2 regions of the Streptomyces sp. NPDC041968 genome follow, and region 1 is predicted to be linked to the other one. Evidence: riboswitches for the same ligand, from Rfam matches in the RefSeq annotation. Region 1 holds a riboswitch; the other holds the start of a gene.
The links. A riboswitch is a leader RNA that binds a small molecule or an ion and turns the genes downstream of it on or off. The one in region 1 is predicted to bind S-adenosylmethionine.

Region 1 (7,147 bases):
GGAATCCACCCGAGACGACTCGCCGGACCACCTGCCGACGCCCGCGACGGAGGCCGGACGTGCGGGGCTCGACGCCCTGCTCGCCCGCCCCGCCCGCGCGGTCGTCGCGCTCGACTTCGACGGCACCCTCGCGCCGATCGTGCCCGACCCCGACCGGGCCCGCGCCCACCCGGACGCCGTACCGGCGCTCGCGGCCCTCGCGCCGAGGGTCGCCTCCGTCGCGGTGATCACCGGCCGCCCGGCCGAGGTCGCCGTCCGCCACGGCGGCTTCGCCGACGCCCCGGGCCTGGAGCACCTCGTCGTCCTCGGCCACTACGGCGCCGAGCGCTGGGACGCCGCCACCGGCACCCTCACCGCACCCGAACCGCACCCCGGCGTCGCCGCCGTCCGCGCCGAGCTGCCGGAGCTGCTGGAGCGGTCCGGCGCCGGGCCGGGCACCTGGGTCGAGGAGAAGGGCCACGCCGTCGCCGTCCACACCCGCCGCGCCCCCGACCCGCAGGCGGCCTTCGACGCGCTGCGCGCCCCGCTCACCGGCCTGGCCGCCCGCCACGGACTGATCGTCGAGCCGGGCCGCATGGTCCTGGAGCTGCGCCCGCCCGGCATGGACAAGGGCGCCGCGCTGCGGGCACACGCCCGGGACGTCGGCGCCGAGACCGTCGTCTACGCCGGCGACGACCTCGGCGACCTCCCCGCCTTCGCGGCCGTCGACGCCCTGCGCGCGGAGGGCACCCCCGGCCTGCTGGTGTGCAGCGGCAGCGACGAGGTCCCCGACCTCAGGAAGCGGGCGGACGTGGTGGTGGACGGCCCGGCGGGAGTCGTACGGCTGCTGCGCGCCCTGGCGGACCGGCTGGCCTGAACCACGGCCCCCCTGCACGGAGAGGCCGAAAGCGGGTGCGGGGAGTCTCCCCGCACCCGCTCCCCGCATCCGCTTCCGCGAGACCCGCCGGTCACCCGGTGGTCAGGACCTCAGCGCGTCCAGCTGCTCCAGGAACCACCGCGCCGGAGGCAGCGCCGTGCCCGCCGCGGCCAGCCGCTTCGACCGCTCCGCCCGCTCCCCGGCACCCACCGACAACGCCTCGTGCAGCGCCCGGGCCGTCCCCGACACGTCGTACGGATTCACCACCAGCGCGTCCTCGCCCAGCTCCTCGTACGCCCCCGCCTCCCGCGACAGCACCAGCACGCACCCCTCGTCGGAGACGACCGGCACCTCCTTGGCGACGAGGTTCATGCCGTCCCTGATCGGGTTGACCAGGGCCACGTCGGCCAGCCGGTACGCCGCCAGCGACCGCGCGAAGTCGTCCTTCACGTGCAGCACGACCGGCGTCCACCCCGCCGTCCCGAACTCCACGTTGATCGACTCCGCCACCCGCTGCACCTCCGCGGTGTAGTCCCGGTACACGGCGAGGTCCTGCCGCGACGGGTAGGCGAACGCCACGTGCACGACCCGCTCGCGCCACTCGGGCCGGTCGGTGAGCAGCTGCCGGTAGGCCAGCATCCCCCGCACGATGTTCTTGGACAGCTCGGTCCGGTCCACCCGCACGATCGTCCGGCGTCCCTCGCCGATCTCCGCCCGCAGCGCGGCCATCCGCTCGTCCACGTCGGCCTCGTGCGACCGCTTGCGCAGGAAGTCCGCGTCCGCGCCCAGCCCGTGCACGCCGATCTCGGTGCCGCCGGTCCCGCCCACCAGCGCGTCGCAGCACGCGGTGAACGCGTCGGCCCAGCGCCGGGTGAGGAACCCGAGCCGGTCGGCGCCCAGCATGCCGCGCAGCACCTGCTCGGCGATGTCGTCCGGCAGCATCCGGAAGTAGTCCACCGGCGCCCACGGCGTGTGCGAGAAGTGGCCGATGCGCAGGTCGGGCCGGAGCGCGCGGAGCATCCCCGGCACCAGCGTCAGGTGGTAGTCCTGCACGATCGCGACCGCGCCCTCGGCGGCCTCCTCGGCCAGCGCCTCGGCGAAGGCCCGGTTGTACGCCTCGTAGGAGGCCCACTGGCGCCGGAACTCCGCGTCGAAGACGGGTTCCACGGGCGTCTGGTACAGCATGTGGTGCACGAACCACAGCACGGAGTTCGCGATCCCGTTGTACGCGTCCGCGTGCACGTCGGCCGGCACGTCCAGCATCCGCACGCCGTCCTCGCCCACCCCGCGCCGCACCGCCTCGCGGTCGCCGTCGCTCAGGGCGGAGCACACCCACAGCGCCCCCGCGTCCGGCCCGATGGCCGACAGTCCCGAGACCAGCCCGCCACCCCCGCGTTTCGCGTGCAGCGAGCCGTCCTCGCGCACCTCGTACGAGACGGGCCCCCGATTGGAGGCGACCAGCACCTGAGCAGCACCGAACCTTGAAGCCATACGCCTCAACCTAGCCCGGCCCCCGAACCCTCAAACGTGGACCGCCGGCCCTTCGGCGCGCGTCCGGCCGAGATTCACGCCACCCTCCGGGCCGCGTACTCCGCGATCTCCGTCATGGGGGGCCGTTCCTCCGTGTCCACGGTGTACGTGCGCGGCTCGAAACCGGCGGGGCCCCGCTCGAACTGGGTGAGGGCCGGCCGGACCAGGTGGCCGCGGGCCAGCCGCAGCTGGGCGGTGCGGTAGATCGCCGCGGACATCCGGCCCAGGGCCTGGCCGTCCTGGTGGCGGTGCCTGCGGACCCCGACGTCGACCTGCGCCAGGCCGTCCAGGCCCACCAGGTGCAGGGCGTCGACCAGCATGCCCAGCTCGACGCCGTACCCGACGGGGAAGGGCAGCCGTTCGAGCAGCGAGCGGCGGGCCGCGTACTCGCCGCCCAGCGGCTGGACGAAGCCGGCCAGCCGCGGCCAGTGCATGTTGAGCAGCGGGCGGGCCATCAGCTCGGTGACCCGGCCGCCCTGTCCGGGAGCCGCGCCGAGCGGACGGTCGTACATGGCCTTGACGAGGTGCACGTCCGGGTCGGTGAGCAGCGGGCCCACGATCCCGGAGACGAAGTCGGCCGAGAACTCCCGCAGGTCGGCGTCGACGAAGCAGACGATGTCGCCGCCGGTGACCAGCAGCGAGCGCCACAGCACCTCGCCCTTGCCGGGGACGGCCGGGATGCGCGGGAGGATCGCGTCGCGGTGCACGACCCGGGCGCCCGCCGCCGCGGCCACCGCCGACGTCCGGTCGCGCGACCCGGAGTCCACGACGACGACCTCGTCGACGAGCGGGTCGCGCCCCATCAGCTCCCGCCGGATCACCGTGACGATGTCGCCGACCGTCGCCTCCTCGTCCAGCGCGGGGAGCACCACGCTCACCGTCTGCCCGGTGGCGTGCTTGGCGGTCAGCAGCTGCTGGACGGGCCGGTCCGTCACGGACCAGGAGCGTGCGCCCAGCCAGCGCTCGACTTCTTCCAGCACGGTCGGTGGCTCCTCTGTGATCCATCTCGCGGTACGGACGACTGTCTCGACCGCCCTGGCCTTCGGTTACAGTCTTGAACAACGCGTGGGACCACCGCATGCCGGGGTCGCCGCGCGCACCGCACAACAATCGAATACCGCTCATCCAGAGGGGCAGAGGGATACGGCCCGTTGAAGCCCCGGCAACCCTCCAGTCGGTTCTTGTCACGCAGACGTGGCGAGGCTCCCGGCTAGGGAAGGTGCCAAATCCGTCTCACGGCGAGATGCGTCGTGAGGAAGATGAGGAGAAAGGGCCTCGCCTCCATGGCTGTGCAGACCGCCGAAAGCACCACCACCCCCTCCGCCGCCCCCGCCGGCTCCGTCGATCTGGGCCCCGCCGCGGCGCTCTCCTGTCGCGAGTGCGGTCACCGCGTGCCGCTCGGCCCGGTCTTCGCCTGCGAGGAGTGTTTCGGCCCGCTGGAGATCGCCTACGACTTCTCGGCCTACGACACCGAGGAGCTGCGCAAGCGCATCGAGGCGGGCCCCGCGAACATCTGGCGGTACGCCCCGCTGCTGCCCGTCCCCGCCGACGTGGCCGACAAGCCGAACATCAACCCGGGCTGGACCAAGCTCGTCAAGGCCGACAACCTCGCCCGCGAGCTGGGCGTCACCGGCGGCCTCTACGTCAAGGACGACTCCGGCAACCCGACGCACTCCTTCAAGGACCGTGTCGTCGCCCAGGCCATCGAGGCCGCCCGCGCCTTCGGCTTCACCACCCTCTCCTGCTCCTCCACCGGCAACCTCGCGGGTGCCGTCGGCGCCGCCGCCGCCCGCGCCGGCTTCCGCTCCTGCGTGTTCATCCCGCACGACCTGGAACAGGGCAAGGTCGTCATGGCCGCTGTCTACGGCGGAGAGCTCGTCGGCATCGAGGGCAACTACGACGACGTGAACCGCTTCTGCTCCGAGCTGATCGGCGACCCGGCGGGCGAGGGCTGGGGCTTCGTCAACGTCAACCTGCGGCCGTACTACGCCGAGGGCTCCAAGACGCTGGCCTACGAGATCTGCGAGCAGCTCGGCTGGCGGCTGCCCGACCAGCTCGTGGTCCCGATCGCCTCCGGCTCCCAGCTCACGAAGATCGACAAGGGGCTGCAGGAGCTGATCAGGCTCGGTCTCGTCGAGGACCGGCCGTACAAGATCTTCGGCGCCCAGGCCGCCGGCTGCTCGCCGGTGTCCACCGCCTACAAGGCCGGCCACGACGTCGTACGCCCGCAGAAGCCGGACACCATCGCCAAGTCCCTCGCGATCGGCAACCCGGCCGACGGGCCGTACGTCCTGGACATCGCGCGCCGCACCGGCGGTGCCGTCGAGGACGTGACGGACGAGCAGGTCGTCGACGCCATCAAGCTGCTCGCCCGCACCGAGGGCATCTTCGCGGAGACGGCGGGCGGCGTGACGGTCGGCGTCACCAGGAAGCTGATCGAGGACGGCGTCCTGGACCCGTCGCTCACCACCGTCGTCCTCAACACCGGCGACGGCCTGAAGACGCTGGACGCGGTGGCCGGCACCGGACTCACCACCACCATCCGCCCGAACCTGGACTCCTTCCGAGAGGCTGGCCTCGCATGAGCGTGACCGTTCGCATCCCCACCATCCTGCGCACCTACACCGGTGGACAGGCCGAGGTCGCCGCCGACGGTGCGAACCTCGGTGAGGTCATCGCCGACCTGGAGAAGAACCACACCGGCATCGCCGCCCGCGTCCTGGACGACCAGGGCAAGCTGCGCCGCTTCGTCAACGTCTACGTCAACGACGACGACGTCCGCTTCGAGCAGGGCCTGGAGACCGCCACCCCCGACGGCGCGGGCGTCTCCATCATCCCGGCGGTCGCCGGCGGCTGACCCGCCTCGTCGTTACCATCGGTAATTGAGGTAACGCAGCGTTCATCGAATTGCCCCCTCCGTGAGAGAAGCGGAGGGGGCAATTCCATGGGATTGAGCGCGGTAGAGTTGGGGAACGCGCTCCCGACCCAAAGATCGGGAATCCCGAATTCCTGCCCGGCGCCCGACAAGATGTAGCCAAAGTGTGGGCGTATTTCGCGGCTTTTGTGCCCTTTGCGTGCCCCGACTTGACCCGAATTCAGGCGAATTCTCGCCACATTGCGGACCTGGTGCGTCCAGATTTCTCGTCCGATTGACCTGTTGCAGACGGCAGTTGGACAGATACATTCAGCCGCGGTCGACGCGTTCCGGCGCACGCCCCCAGTCGTGGGGGGCGAGGTCTGACCCGGGTCCGCGAAGTGCGGATCTGTGCAAGGGCCAGTAATAGGGGAGTTAGGCATGGCTCAGGGCACCGTCAAGTGGTTCAACGCGGAGAAGGGGTACGGCTTCATCGCGGTCGACGGTGGTGCGGATGTTTTCGTCCACTACAGCGCGATTCAGATGGACGGTTACCGCACCCTCGAAGAAGGCCAGCGGGTCGAGTTCGAGATCTCGCAGGGTCAGAAGGGCCCGCAGGCCGACATGGTTCGCCTCAGCGCCTGAGACGTCCGGCCACCGCAAGCGAACGGTTCTTCTCCGAAGGGCCCGCACCTCGGTCGAGGTGCGGGCCCTTCGGCTTGCCCGCGCCGGGCCGCACCGGTGTTCGCCGGGGGCTGAGCGGCCGGGCCGATCCCCCGAAGGCGCTTGCACTCGATGGGGGCGAGTGCTAATCATTGGCGTTAGCACTCTGAAGGTGAGAGTGACAACGAAGGACCGGGTCGGTGAGGCCCGCAGGCCGGGTGGGGAAGGAACCACAAGGCCGGCGAGCCGTCCGTCGCGGGCGCGGGCGCGGTCCGAAGGAATCACCCCCAGTCCTGGAGGGACCACTTCACATGGCCAAGATCATCGCGTTCGACGAGGAGGCACGGCGCGGCCTCGAGCGCGGCATGAACCAGCTCGCGGACGCCGTCAAGGTGACGCTCGGCCCCAAGGGCCGCAACGTCGTCCTCGAGAAGAAGTGGGGCGCCCCCACGATCACCAACGATGGTGTCTCCATCGCCAAGGAGATCGAGCTCGAGGACCCGTACGAGAAGATCGGCGCCGAGCTGGTCAAGGAAGTCGCCAAGAAGACGGACGACGTCGCCGGTGACGGTACGACCACCGCGACCGTTCTCGCCCAGGCCCTGGTCAAGGAAGGCCTGCGCAACGTCGCGGCCGGCGCCAACCCGATGGCCCTGAAGCGCGGCATCGAGAAGGCCGTCGAGGCCGTCTCCGCCGCCCTGCTGGAGCAGGCGAAGGACGTCGAGACCAAGGAGCAGATCGCCTCCACGGCCTCCATCTCCGCCGCCGACACCCAGATCGGCGAGCTGATCGCCGAGGCCATGGACAAGGTCGGCAAGGAAGGCGTCATCACCGTCGAGGAGTCCCAGACCTTCGGTCTGGAGCTGGAGCTCACCGAGGGTATGCGCTTCGACAAGGGCTACATCTCGGCGTACTTCGCCACCGACATGGAGCGTATGGAGGCGTCGCTCGACGACCCGTACATCCTGATCGCCAACTCCAAGATCGGCAACGTCAAGGACCTGCTGCCGCTCCTGGAGAAGGTCATGCAGTCGGGCAAGCCGCTGCTGATCATCGCCGAGGACGTCGAGGGCGAGGCCCTGTCGACCCTGGTCGTCAACAAGATCCGCGGCACCTTCAAGTCCGTCGCCGTCAAGGCCCCGGGCTTCGGCGACCGCCGCAAGGCCATGCTCGGCGACATCGCCATCCTCACGGGTGGCGAGGTCATCTCCGAGGAGGTCGGCCTCAAGCTGGAGAACGCGACC
Region 2 (7,147 bases), on a different contig from region 1:
CCGCTGGCGGTGGCCTCCTCGCACCTGGCCGCCGAGACCGTCCTGCTGACGACGACCCGGCGCGCGGACCGCCGGGGCCCGGTCCAGATCACCGCCGAGGAGATACAGCGGCACACGGAGAGCCCGGTCACCGGCCCCTGGACGCAGGCGGAGAAGCGCTGCGCCCTGCTGCTGGCCACGGTGGTGGCCCTGTGGTGCAGCGAGCCCGTGCACCACGTCTCCCCGGCGGTGGTGGCACTGATCGGCGCGGTGGTCGCCTCCTCCCCCGCGCTCGGCACCGTACGGCTCAAGGACGCCCTGAAGACGGTGCCGTGGTCGCTCCTGCTCTTCATGGCGGCGACCATGGCGATGGGTGTCGCCCTCTCCGACTCCGGTGCGGCGAGGTGGCTGGTGTCGGGGCTGCCCGCGGACGTCACGCCGGCCGTCTTCCTCGGGGTCGTGGTCGCGGTGAGCACGGCCGCCCACCTGGTCCTCCAGTCCCGCTCGGCCCGCTCCTCCGTCCTGGTCCCGCTGGTGATCGCCGCGGCGGTGGGAGCCGGGGTCAACCCGGTCGCCGCCGCGCTCGCCTCCACCGCCGCGGCCGGCTTCTGCCACACGCTGCCGGCCTCCGCCAAGCCGGTCACGCTCTTCTCCGACCTCCCCGGCACCCCCACCTACACCCCGCGTGACCTGCTGCGGCTGTCCGCCGTCCTGGCACCGCTGACCGCCGCCCTCGTGCTGTTCTTCGCCGCCGCCGTCTGGCCGCTGCTCGGCGTACCCGTGACCCGATGAAGGAGCCCTCCATGCCCTCCATGCCCTCCCTGCCCGCCTTGTCCTCCGCGCCCGCCGCGATCCCCGCGGCCTCGGTGTCCTCCCGCGCGGCCTCCGCGGCCTCCGCGGCCTCCGTGCCCACCGTGCCCGCCGTGCCCGCCGTGCTGCACCGTGTCGTCGTCGCCCCCAGCGGCTTCAAGGAGTCCCTGTCCGCCCAGGCCGCCGCCGACGCCATCGCGGCGGGGGTGCGCCGGGTGCTGCCGACCGCCGAGATCGACAGCATCCCGCTGGTCGACGGCGGCGAGGGCACAGCCGTGGCGCTGGCCGCGGCGACCGGGGGGCGGCTGGTGGCGCTGCCCGCCACGGGGCCGGTCGGGGAGCCCGTCGGCACCCACTTCGCGCTGCTCGGCGCCCAGGACACGGCGGTCGTGGAGATGGCGGCCGTCGCGGGACTGTCCCTGGTCCCCCGGGCCCTGCGCGACCCGGGTGCCACGACCACGTACGGCGTCGGTGAGCTGCTCCGCGCCGCGCTCGACACCGGGGTGCGGCGGATCCTGGTCGGCTGCGGCGACTCGGGCACCTCGGACGGAGGCGCGGGCGCGCTCCAGGCGCTCGGCGCGCGGCTGCTGGACGCCGACGGCTTCGAACTGCCGCCCGGCGGACGGGAGCTGACCCGTCTCGCCCGCGTCGACCCGACCGGCCTCGACCCCCGGCTGGGGGACACCGAGCTGCTGGTGGCCTGCAACCCCTTCAACGTGCTGTGCGGCGAGCGGGGCGTGGCCCGGGTGTTCGGTCCGCAGAAGGGGGCGACGCCCGCGCAGGTGGAGCAGTTGTCGGCCGGTCTGGAGAACTGGGCGCGCGTCCTCACGCGCGACCTCGGTGTCACCGGCACCGACCTGCGCACCGGCCCCGGCACCGGCGCCTCCGGCGGGCTGGGCGCCGGGCTGGCCGCCGTCGGCGCCCGGCTGCTGCCCCGCTTCGAGGTGCTGCTGGACCACGTCGACCTGGACGCCCGCCTCGCCCGCGCCGACCTGGTGCTCACCGCCGAGGGCGCCCTGGACCACCAGACGCCGCGCGGCAAGGTCCCCGCGGAGGTGGCCCGGCGTGCCAAGCTCTCCGGCCGTCCCGTCCTCGCCCTGGCCGGCACGCTCGGCGAGGGCGCCCACGAGGTGCCGGGGGTGGACGCCTGCCACGGGATCATGCCGGCCCCCATGGCGCTGGCCGACGCACTGCTGCGCGCCGCCGAACTCCTCACGGACGCCACGGAGCGGGCGCTGCGGATGATCCTGCTGGGGTCGCGGCTGCCGGCGGGCCGGACCGCTCAGGCCGCCGGGACCTCGGCGGCGGAGGTGGTGTCCGGGACGCACCGCCCGTCCTCGGTGCGGTAGTTCCACCGGGCGCCGTCGCTCACCAGCTCCTTGACGGCCTTCACGAACCGCTCGACGTGCTCGTCCGGCGTGCCCGCGCCGAAGCTCACCCGGATGGCGTTGAGGGACTTCTCCCCGGGCGCGGCCTCGGGGGCACCGCACTCGCCCTGCGTCTGCGGGTCGCTGCCCAGCAGGGTGCGGACCAGCGGGTGGGCGCAGAACAGGCCGTCGCGCACGCCGATGCCGTACTCGGCGGAGAGCGCGGCGGCGAAGTGCGAGCTGTTCCACCCCTCGACGACGAAGGAGAGCACGCCGACCCGGGGCGCGTCGTCGCCGAAGAGGGACAGCACACGCACCTGGGGCACCTCGGCGAGGCCCTCGCGCACCTTGCCCACGAGGTACTGCTCGCGGGCGACCAGTGTGTCGAACCCGGCCTCCTCCAGTGCCTTGCAGGCGGCGGCGACGGCGTAGGCGCCGATGACGTTGGGCGACCCGGCCTCGTGGCGGGCGGCGCTGTCGTGCCACTGGACGTCCACGCCGCCGTCGGCGCGCCGGGAGACGCTGCGGCTGGCGCCGCCGCCGGCCAGGTACGGCTCGGCCTCGCGCAGCCAGTCGGCACGCCCCGCCAGCACGCCGGTGCCGAAGGGGGCGTACAGCTTGTGCCCGGAGAAGGCGACCCAGTCGACGTCCAGGTCGGCCACCGAGACGGGGTGGTGCGGGGCGAGCTGGGCGGCGTCCAGCACGATCCGGGCGCCGTGCGCGTGGGCGGCGGCGGCCAGTTCGCGCACCGGCCACAGCTCGCCGGTGACGTTGGAGGCGCCGGTGACGCAGACCAGGGCGGGCCCGTACGGCTCGCGGGCGGCGAGGGCGCGCTCCAGGGTCTCGACGGCCTGGGCCGGGGTGCGCGGAGCGTCGAGGTACGTCACGTCCGCGTCCCGCCAGGGCAGCAGCGAGGCGTGGTGCTCGGTCTCGAAGACGAAGACCCGGCAGCCGGCCGGCAGCGCGGCGGCGAGCAGGTTGAGGGAGTCGGTGGTGGACCGGGTGAAGACGACCTGGTCGGTGTCCCGGCAGCCGAGGAAGCCGGCGACGGTCGTGCGGGCGTTCTCGAACAGGTCCGTCGACAGCTGCGACAGGTACCCGGCGCCCCGGTGCACGCTGCCGTAGTACGGGGCGTAGGCCGCCACCTCGTCCCAGACCTGCTGGAGCGCGGGGGCGCTGGCGGCGTAGTCGAGCGCGGCGTAGGTGACCTCACCGCCGGTGACGAGCGGAACGGTGACGTCCCGGCCCAGAACGGGCAGCGGGGCACAGACGGAGGGGTCGACGGCGACGGCGGAGACGGACATGGGTGCACTCCCGTGAAGGCATACGGCATCACCACGCGAACCACGGCGGGTTCGGGCATGGGAAGGCCGGAACGGCGGAGAAGGGGGAAGAGGCGCTGCGGAGGCGGGGCTCTGCGGCCCTATCGCATTCGCTGATTCACGGGAGACTCCCTCGAACGACCCAGGACCCCTGGACCCACACTCTTCGAAAGCGTGCGAGGGGTCCGCGCTTGCCGCGGACCTTGCTGTCCACGACCTGGTCTTCACCCGGGGCACCCCGCCACGGACGGAGGGTTGCCGGACAGTCGGCCGGGGCCTCATGACTGTCACTCATGACCTGTCGAGAAACCTAGGGGAAATGATCGGCGCCCCGCAACCCGAGTCCGGATCGCGGGACGCACGTCACACGAGAGAGCGGCTACGCGTTGCTGGCGGCCACCCAGCGCTCCAGCGCGCGGCGCGCGGCGCCGGAGTCGATCGCCTCGGCGGCCCGGTCCATGCCGGCCCGGATCTGCGCGGTCAGCGGTGCGTCACCCGGCTCCAGGGCCACCAGGGCCGCCGCCGAGTTCAGCAGGACCGCGTCCCGCACCGGGCCCGTCTCGCCGTTGAGCAGGCGGCGGGCGACGTCGGCGTTGTAGGAGGCGTCGGCGCCGCGCAGCGCCTCGACCGGCACCAGGTCGAGGCCGACGTCGCGCGGGTCGAAGGTCTCCTCGCTCACCCGGCCGTCCCGCACGACCCAGACCCGGGAGGTGGCGGTGGTGGTCAGCTCGTCGAGGCCGTCGTCGCCGCGGAAGACCAGGGACGAGTGGCCGCGTTCGGCGAAGACGCCGGCGATGATCGGCGCCATCCGGGCGTGGGCGACCCCGATCGCCTGGGACGTGACCCGGGCGGGGTTGGTCAGCGGGCCCAGGAAGTTGAACACCGTGCGGATGCCGAGCTGGCCGCGGGCCGCCGCCACGTGGCGCAGGGCGGGGTGGAACTTCACGGCGAAGCAGAAAGTGATGCCGGCCTCCTCGGCGACCTCCGCCACCCGCTTCGGCGTCAGCTCCAGGTTCACCCCGAGCTTCTCCAGGACGTCGGAGGCGCCGGACGCCGAGGAGGCCGCCCGGTTGCCGTGCTTGACGACCTTCGCGCCCGTGCCGGCCACGACGATCGCCGACATGGTGGAGATGTTGACCGTCTTGGCGCCGTCGCCGCCGGTGCCGACGATGTCGACCGTCTCGCCCGGCACCTCGATCACGTTGGCGTGGGCGTACATGGTGCGGACCAGGCCGGAGATCTCCTCGACGGTCTCGCCCTTGGACCTGAGGGCCACCGCGAAGCCGGCGATCTGCGCGTCGGTCGCCTCGCCCCGCATGATCACGTCCAGCGCCCAGGCGGTGTCGTCCGCGGACAGGTCCTGACCGTCCAGCAGTCCGTTCAGCAGGGCGGGCCAGGAGCGGCCCGCCGCGTTGTCGCCTCCAGCGGGGGTCACAGCGCTCATGAGCCGCTCCTGTGTCGTGTGTACTGCGGAAAGGAAGTGCGCTCCCACCCTATCCAGCCCCGGGTACGGCGAAGGGCCCCGTCCGCGGAACGGACGGGGCCCTTCGACCGTGGTGTGGCGACGCTGGAGGGTCAGTGGTGGCCGTGGCCGCTCGTGATCTCCTTGTACTCCTCGACGGTCGGCTTCGGAATCTGCGACTCCTCGCCGTAGTACGACTTGCTGAGCTTGGCGCGGAGCTTCTCGGTGCTCTTCACCTTGCGCTCGACGCCGTTCTCGTCGACCGTCGGGCCGATCTCGGCCGGCTTGTACTGCTCGTGGGCCGTGAGGGTGTGCAGCTGCTCCTGGCTGAGCGGCTCGTGGACCTCGATGAACTCACCGTGCGGCAGGCGCTTGATGATGCCGGACTCGCGGCCGTGCAGCACCTTGTCCTTGTCCCGGCGCTGGAGGCCGAGGCAGATCCGCTTGGTGACGATGAACGCGATGACCGGGCCGACGAAGAACGCGATGCGGACGAACCAGGTGATCGCGTTGATCGACAGGTGGAAGTGCGTGGCCCAGATGTCGTTGCCGCCACCGATGAGCAGGATGAAGTACTCGGTGATCCAGGCGACACCGAACGCGGTCCGGGTCGGGGCGTTGCGCGGGCGGTCCAGGATGTGGTGCTCGCGCTTGTCGCCGGTGACCCAGGACTCGATGAACGGGTAGACCGCGATCGCGACCAGGACCAGCGGGAAGATCATCAGCGGGACGAACACGCCCAGGACCAGCGTGTGGCCCCAGAAGTTGATCTCCCAGCCGGGCATCACACGGATCAGGCCCTCGGAGAAGCCCATGTACCAGTCCGGCTGGGCGCCGGTGGAGACCATGTCCGGCCGGTAGGGGCCGATGGACCAGATGGGGTTGATCGTGGCGATCGCCGAGATGGCGGCGATCACGCCGAAGACCAGGAAGAAGAAGCCTCCGGCCTTCGCCATGTACACCGGCAGCAGCGGCATGCCGACGACGTTCTTGTTGGTCTTGCCGGGGCCCGCGAACTGCGTGTGCTTGTGGTAGAAGACCAGGATCAGGTGGCCGACCACCAGGCCGAGCATGATGCCCGGCAGCAGCAGGATGTGGACCGAGTAGAACCGGGCCACGAAGTCGTGGCCGGGGAACTCCCCGCCGAAGAGGAAGAACGACAGGTACGTGCCGACGATCGGCACGGACAGGATCGCGCCCTCCATGAAGCGGATGCCGGTGCCCGAGAGCAGGTCGTCCGGGAGCGAGTAACCGGTGAAGCCGGTGAACATGCCGAGGACGAACAGCAGGAAGCCGAACAGCCAGTTGATCTCACGCGGCTTGCGGAACGCGCCGGTGAAGAAGACGCGCATCATGTGCACGAACATGCCGGCGAGGAAGATCAGCGCCGCCCAGTGGTGGATCTGCCGGATGAGCAGACCACCGCGGACGTCGAAGCTGATGTCCAGCGTGGAGGCGTACGCCTCACTCATCAGCTGGCCCTGCAGCGGCACGTACGAGCCGTGGTACGTGACCTCGTTCATCGACGGGTGGAAGAACAGCGTCAGGTACACACCCGTGAGGATGATGATGATGAAGCTGTAGAGGCAGATCTCACCCAGCATGAACGACCAGTGGTCGGGGAAGATCTTGCGCATGTTGGCCTTGGCCAGGGAGTAGATCCCCAGCCGGCCGTCGGCCCAGTCGGCGACGCGCTCGCCGGCCGGTGCCTTCCCGCGAGAGCGGGGGGCTTCGTTCGCTGTAGTGCTCATCCGCGCTCCCAGAAGGCAGGACCGACGGGCTCTTCGAAGTCGCCGAGCGCTTCGAGGTAACCCTCGTCGTTCACGCCGATGCGCAGCTGCGGCAGGGCGTGACCGGCGGGACCGAAGATCACCCGGGCGCCGTCGGCAAGGTCGAAGGTGGACTGGTGGCAGGGGCAGAGCGCGTGGTGCGTCTGCTGCTCGTACAGGGAGATCGGGCAACCGACGTGGGTGCAGATCTTCGAGTACGCCACGATGCCCTCGTGCGACCACTCGAGCTCGCGCTTGTCCTTGATGGCCTCCGGCTCCAGCCGGATGATCATCAGGGCCGCCTTGGCGATCTCGGTCATGAACTCCTCGTCGTGCTCCTCCAGGCCCTCGGGCATGGCGAAGGTGAGGGAGCCCACCGCGACGTCGGAGGGACGCAACGGCTCGTGGGTGTTCATGTTGACCAGCAGCTTGCCCTTG

Region 2: another riboswitch for S-adenosylmethionine. It lies ahead of ACZ6EG_RS01860 (aminotransferase class V-fold PLP-dependent enzyme); the one in region 1 lies ahead of thrC (threonine synthase).

What each region holds. Positions count from the first base shown of each region.
Region 1 covers NZ_JBVJCB010000012.1:134,189-141,335, forward strand. The annotation lists gene otsB (trehalose-phosphatase) at 1-856, shown strand, start outside; gene ACZ6EG_RS27355 (alpha,alpha-trehalose-phosphate synthase (UDP-forming)) at 959-2,347, opposite strand; gene ACZ6EG_RS27360 (glucosyl-3-phosphoglycerate synthase) at 2,422-3,366, opposite strand; SAM riboswitch class I at 3,505-3,652, shown strand; gene thrC (threonine synthase) at 3,670-4,971, shown strand; gene ACZ6EG_RS27370 (MoaD/ThiS family protein) at 4,968-5,243, shown strand; gene ACZ6EG_RS27375 (cold-shock protein) at 5,682-5,885, shown strand; gene groL (chaperonin GroEL) at 6,215-7,147, shown strand, end outside.
Region 2 covers NZ_JBVJCB010000001.1:403,158-410,304, forward strand. The annotation lists gene ACZ6EG_RS01850 (SLC13 family permease) at 1-771, shown strand, start outside; gene ACZ6EG_RS01855 (glycerate kinase) at 912-2,138, shown strand; gene ACZ6EG_RS01860 (aminotransferase class V-fold PLP-dependent enzyme) at 2,072-3,460, opposite strand; SAM riboswitch class IV at 3,661-3,777, opposite strand; gene trpD (anthranilate phosphoribosyltransferase) at 3,858-4,922, opposite strand; gene qcrB (cytochrome bc1 complex cytochrome b subunit) at 5,054-6,691, opposite strand; gene qcrA (cytochrome bc1 complex Rieske iron-sulfur subunit) at 6,688-7,147, opposite strand, start outside.